2 regions of the Colwellia sp. MB02u-9 genome follow, and region 2 is predicted to be linked to the other one. Evidence: predicted binding sites of a transcription regulator. Region 2 holds the regulator's gene; the other holds the start of a gene.
The links. The regulator NrdR, encoded in region 2, represses ribonucleotide reductase genes. The targets are predictions, from matches to a motif close to AAACACNANATNTNGTGTTT.
Positions count from the first base shown of each region.

Region 1 (3,432 bases), on a different contig from region 2:
CTAGCGCGCAACGACTCCCAGTCTAAATGTAAGGGTTCAGCGGTAACATTATCGATTTCTTTTTTGTAAGTATCGATAGGTAATATACCTTGAGATAAACGCGTTTCATTAAATTTAGGGCAAGCACCTCGTTCAATAGCTAACTGATTTGACGCTTTGAGCAAGTAGTATTGAATCGCTTCAAAAGTACGATGAGTTAAGTTATTGGCACTACCGTTTGAGTAGTAAACCCCATTTTTTGCTAAGTAATAAGCGTAGTTAATCACACCTATACCTAATGTACGACGCCCCATAGTGGCGGTATGTGCTGCTGGAACTGGGTAATCTTGATAATCTAATAAGCTATCTAAAGCACGTACGGCTAAGTCAGCTAGACCATCAAATTCGTCAAGGCTTTTAATAGCACCTAAGTTAAACGCTGATAATGTACATAGGGCAATTTCACCATTGGGATCATTAACATCTTCCATTGGCTTGGTTGGTAAGGCAATCTCTAGACATAAATTACTTTGACGAATCGGTGCCACAGTGGGGTCAAATGGAGAATGTGTATTACAGTGATCAACGTTTTGTAAATAAATACGACCTGTACTGGCGCGTTCTTGAGCAAATAAAGTGAACAGTTCTATCGCTTTAATACATTTTTTACGAATTGAATCATCAGCTTCGTATTGAACATAAAGCGCTTCAAACTTTTCTTGATCCTCAAAGAATGCATCGTATAAACCCGGTACATCACTTGGGCTAAACAAAGTAATAGATTGACCTTTGATCAAACGTTGGTACATCAATTTATTAAATTGTACGCCGTAATCTAAATGACGAACGCGGTTTTCTTCAACACCACGGTTATTTTTAAGTACGAGTAAACTTTCAACTTCTAAATGCCAAAGTGGATAGAACAGGGTCGCTGCACCACCACGAACACCACCTTGTGAACAACTTTTCACAGCGGTTTGAAAGTGCTTATAAAATGGAATACAACCGGTATGAAATGCTTCGCCATTGCGAATCGTGCTGCCTAATGCGCGAATACGACCAGCATTGATACCAATACCAGCACGTTGAGAAACATACTTAACAATGGAGCTTGAGGTAGCATTGATTGAATCTAAACTATCGCCACACTCAATCAATACACATGATGAGAATTGACGAGTTGGTGTACGTACACCGGCCATAATAGGTGTTGGCAACGAAATTTTAAAGGTAGAGATAGCATCATAAAAACCTTTAACATAATCTAAGCGCGTTTCTTTCGGGTATTTAGCGAACAAACAAGCTGCGACTAAAATATAAAGAAATTGTGCACTTTCATAAATTTCACCGGTGACACGATTCTGTACTAGGTATTTACCTTCTAACTGCTTTACTGCTGCGTAACTGAAATTTAAATCACGGCCGTGGTCCATAAAGCTTTCTAACTGTTCAAATTCGTCAGCAGTGTAATCAATTAATAAATGCTGATCGTATTTACCTGCCTCTACTAGTTGTACGACATGTGGGTAAAGCTGAGGTGGCTCAAACTGACCGTATGCTTTTTTGCGCAAATGGAATATAGCTAAGCGCGCTGATAAATATTGATAATCAGGTGTTTCTTCTGAGATCAAATCAGCCGCTGCTTTAATAATAGTTTCATGAATGTCAGACGTTTTAATACCATCATAGAACTGAATATGAGACTTCAGTTCAACTTGAGAGACCGAGACATTGTCTAGGTCTTCAGCAGCCCAAGCAATTACTTTATGGATTTTTTCTAAGTCTATGAGTTCTTTTGAACCATTGCGTTTTGTGACAAAAAGTTTGTTAGTCATGCAGTACCTGTAAATCTGTTTGTTGTTATAAATACCCAAAATAGATGGATATAATGTTAATTGCCTCAAGATGATATTTACACAAGGTAAATTGTATTTCATTCAAAATACCTTTGAATGAAAAATGCACTATATCTTGGGGTTTTTAAGAAACTAATCACAAGATAGTGCGGTTTGTGTGATATTGCAAGAATAAAAGTTGTCGAATATTGGTTGCTTTTTTGACAGTGAAAGTTCTGTTAGTAACAACTAACTTAGTAGCTCTTTTCAATTTTGATTTTTCTAAAACGCAACGGTTATTTTAATTTTTTTTTAGCCCTAAATTATTTTAAGTTATTTTTTAGAGTTTATATGACTAAAGAGAATATTAAAAATATAAACTTTAATATTCAATGACTTATATTTTTGGTTGATTCTTGGGCGCATTAATTGACGAATGATTGTTTTATCAACGCTAATAGATGATATTTTGATGCTATTAATTAAAACGCTAGTGAATAAGGAGGAGGGATTAGCCACGAAAGCGTGCTGTTTTTAATATTTATACTTATTTGGTATTAGGCTAGATTTACTGTCAGTAAAACGAGTTAATCGCTTAATGTCATCAGCAAAGTAAAGCTGCTCTGAAACTAACAAAGTAGTGCAGCTTATCATTCAGTATCGGTTAATAACTCAGTATCAGTTAATAAAGCTGAGTAGGTCTAATGGTGTAGCGATGATATGATCTGCTTGCCAAGTTTGACAATTTTCGTTGCTAAGAATATATCCCCATTTAGCCACGAACGTAGTCATTTCAGCGCTATTACCGGCTTGGATATCACGTAGAGCATCGCCAACATAAAAACACTGCTTATTATCAACATTAATTTGCTGACAAGCGTGTAATATTGGCTCAGGATCAGGCTTTCGTTTAGTTAAGGTGTCACCCCCGACCATAACAGCACAGTTTGCCAACTCAGGGTAATAAGGTAAAAGCAGTTTTGTTAAGCCCTCAGGTTTATTGGTGATAATACCCCAAGGTATATTGTTGGTTTCTAAGTTTTTCAGTAATTGAGCAACGCCTGGATACAGGCAGGTATGCTCAGCAATATTTTCTTGATAGTAATGGAGAAATTGTTGACGTAAAACTTCATAGTCATATTGTTTAATGGCTGAGCCAAAACCTAGGTTTAGTAATCCTAAAGCCCCGTCTGAAGCAATAGGGCGATAATCTTTTGCGGCGACAGTGGGCTTATTGTAATGGCTTAAAACATGATTTAATGCCGCGCCTAAATCATCAGCAGTATCTAATAGTGTGCCGTCTAAATCAAAAAGTACACTGGCAAGTTGCACAGTGGAATGATGGGGAGTTGACATAATATCGCTCTATTTCGTTATAATTATTTTTATCGGCGGGGTAGCGGCGAGAATAAGATTTTATTAACGCGTTAATTTGCACCCATGCTATTTTAAACGGCAGTTTCAGCGTTAAGCTAGCACAGCTAAACGCGTTGACAGCAAAGAATATAGTTGACATCAAGTGATGAGTTTAACTTATGATTTTCAGTCAACGGATTATAGTGAATACCGGCGGCATCGATGCATTTCAGCTCATACGACTCAGCCCATGCTATTAATG
Region 1 is NZ_JACGVF010000094.1:206,306-209,737, reverse strand. It holds gene nrdA (class 1a ribonucleoside-diphosphate reductase subunit alpha) at 1-1,814, opposite strand, end outside; gene H4J65_RS09615 (HAD family hydrolase) at 2,493-3,170, opposite strand; gene ubiG (bifunctional 2-polyprenyl-6-hydroxyphenol methylase/3-demethylubiquinol 3-O-methyltransferase UbiG) at 3,296-3,432, opposite strand, start outside.
Region 1: the regulator NrdR is predicted to act here: its motif matches at 1,939-1,958, upstream of nrdA (class 1a ribonucleoside-diphosphate reductase subunit alpha).

Region 2 (3,432 bases):
CCTTTTTCTGCAATATAGGCTGATAGTTCTGCCGGCATAGTTAACCAATAATCTATGCTATTGCCCTTATGTTCAATGGCGCTAATTTCACTCACCGCATCAACGTGACCCGACACCATGTGGCCACCGAATCGTGTGGTAGGTAACATAGCTTTTTCAAGATTAACGCTAGCACCCATTTTATAATGTGCGAAACCAGTACGTGTTAAGGTTTCGCTAGATACATCAGCGCTAAAGCTGGTGCTATCTAAGGCAACAACGGTTAAACAAATACCATTGGTTGCAATTGAGTCGCCTAATTTAACATCTGATAAGTCTAATTTTGCCGTATTAATGGTGACGCGTGCGCCATCGCCTGAGCTATTAATTGCTTTTAAATGCCCTACGGCTTCTATAATGCCTGTAAACATATTATGTCTCGTCGCCTGTATAGCTTATTATTTATTATTACCACTGACCCTATTTGGCCAGAGCCTAGTTTGGCCAGAGCCTAGTTTGGCCAATCAAAGCCTTCACGTTAACGACTAAACTTTGCCGTTATCCTAATATCTTTACCCACCATGCGAATATCATTTATATCGAGGTTTTTAGCCGCTGATAGCTGCAATATTGCTGGCATATTAAGTAAGCTTTTACCCTCACTACCGATAAGTTTTGGTGCTTGGTAAAGTACCAGTTCATCAACTAAGTTTGCGCTAATAAAAGCGCCTGCTAGCTTAGCGCCCGACTCAATTAAAATGTCATTCAAGCCTTGTTGAGCCAAGTAAGCTAACAATAAACTGAGATCGATATATTCACTATCGACCGCTTTAGAAATAATCACTTGTTCTACAAAATGTGGCCAAGTATGTCTATTTTCAATAGTTGGTCGAATTAATATTATTTTACTGCTGGTTTTAAAGACAGCAAGATCAGGTGTTAAGCGGTTTTTACCATCAATAATAATACGAACTGGCTGCCTAATATCTGCTTGTGCATAACGCTGCTTTAGCTCACCTAATGCATGCCAACGGACATTCATTTTAGCATTGTCAAAAATAACAGAGTCGGCGCCACAAATAATGCCACAACTTTGTGCTCTGAGTCGCTGGACATCAGTGCGGGCTTCATTTGAGGTTATCCACTGGCTTTCACCACTGGCCATAGCCGTTTTTCCGTCCAAGCTTGCCGCTAATTTACAACGAACATAAGGTGATTTGGTGGTCATTAAGTGAATAAAACCAGGGTTTAATGCCCGAGCATCTTGTTCAAGCAAGCCAAACTCTGTGGTTATTCCTGCCTCAGTTAACAACTCAAGGCCACGACCCGAAACTCTTGGATCCGGGTCCACCATAGCGGCAATAACATGGCTCACTTGTGCTTTAATCAGCGCTTGTGCACAAGGCGGTGTTAAACCAAAATGACTACAAGGCTCTAGCGTGACATAAGCAGTGGCACCTTTGGCTTTGCTTCCAGCCTGTTTTAGTGCATAAACTTCAGCATGCCCTTGCCCTGCTTTTTGATGAAAACCTTCACCAACCACTTCGCCCTTCAACACAATGACACAACCCACACGAGGATTAGGCGAGGTGGTAAAATGGCCACGCTTTGCCAAGCTAATGGCGCGCTGCATAAATTGATGATCTTTTAACGAAAAATGGCTCATTACTGGACTCAAAATTAAACTGTGATGGAGCTTCTACCCGTCGAATTCATTCATTATTTTTCATCGCCTAAACGAGCGATTTCTTCACCAAACTCTTTAATATCTTCAAACGAGCGATACACTGAAGCAAAGCGAATATAAGCAACTTTATCTAAAACTTTTAGCTGTTCCATAATAATGGTACCCAGCATTTCACTTGACACTTCGCGCTCGCCTGTTGCTCTAAGTTGTGATTTGAGTTTATTAATCGACAACTCTATTTGTTCGGTGCTGACCGGCCTTTTTTCTAATGCACGTAATAAACCGTTACGCATTTTATCTTCGTTAAAAGGTTCGCGAGAACCATCACGCTTAATAATGCGTGGCATCACTAACTCAGCACTTTCGAAGGTGGTATATCTTTCATGGCACGCTAAACATTCACGACGACGACGGACTTGGTGACCATCTGACACTAAACGTGAATCGATAACTTTAGTCTCGTTGGCTGAACAAAAGGGGCAATACATGGATGAGTTCCGTAGTTAGCAAGTCATGAGCAATTTAATCTTGGTATGTTAATTGAAAACACTGCATTAAGCCAAATAGTTTGCGATTAATGGCAAACGAGTACTAGCCCAATAAAAAATAGTTAAAAAAAATGGCCACTAAGGTGGCCATTTTAAGTGTAATCAGGAAATAACACGATTAGTTAAAAGCTAAATATAATTACTTATAAACCGGGAAGCGAGCACAAAGCTCACTAACGCCGGCTTGAACTTTAGCGATCACGGCTTCGTTGTTGATATCATCTAAAATATCACAAATCCAACCTGTAGTTGTTTTGGTTTCTTCAACGCCAAAACCACGACGAGTAATAGCTGGTGTACCTAAACGTAGGCCAGAAGTCACAAAAGGTGAACGTGGATCATTAGGTACAGAGTTTTTATTCACTGTGATATGAGCACGACCTAATGCGGCATCAGCATCTTTACCCGTAATATCTTTATCAATTAAATCAAGCAATAATAAATGGTTATCTGTGCCATTAGAGACAACTTTATAACCACGTTCTTGTAATACCGCCACCATAGCTTTAGCATTATCTAGCACGTTTTGCTGATAGACTTTAAACTCTGGCGCTAATGCTTCTTTAAATGCTACGGCTTTTGCGGCAATAACATGCATTAATGGTCCACCTTGACCACCAGGAAATACCGCGCTGTTCAATTTTTTATAAACTGCTTCGTCATCACAACCCGAAACAATTAAGCCGCCACGTGGGCCTGCTAATGTTTTGTGAGTTGTTGTCGTTACAACATGGGCATGTGGCACTGGGTTAGGGTATAAACCCGCAGCAACTAAACCGGCAACGTGAGCCATATCAACGAAAAAGTAAGCACCGACTTTATCGGCGATTTCACGCATACGAGCCCAATCAACCACACCAGAAAAGGCTGAGAAACCACCAATGATCATCTCTGGTTTATGCTCTAATGCTAAACGTTCTAATTCAACATAATCAATATCACCGGTTTCAGGGTGCAAACCGTATTGAAAAGCTTCATATGACTTACCCGAAAAGTTTACGTGTGAACCATGCGTTAAGTGACCGCCATGCGCTAAACTCATGCCTAATACTTTGCCACCTGGAGAAACTAAGGCTTGGAAAACAGCAGCGTTTGCTTGTGAACCGGCATGTGGCTGCACGTTAGCATAAGTTGCGCCAAATAATTCTTTTGCGCGATCAATAGCCAGTTGCTCGGCAATATCAACATACTCACAACCACCGTAATAACGCTTACCTG
Region 2 is NZ_JACGVF010000096.1:20,321-23,752, reverse strand. It holds gene H4J65_RS12510 (riboflavin synthase) at 1-410, opposite strand, end outside; gene ribD (bifunctional diaminohydroxyphosphoribosylaminopyrimidine deaminase/5-amino-6-(5-phosphoribosylamino)uracil reductase RibD) at 518-1,645, opposite strand; gene nrdR (transcriptional regulator NrdR) at 1,699-2,154, opposite strand; gene glyA (serine hydroxymethyltransferase) at 2,354-3,432, opposite strand, start outside.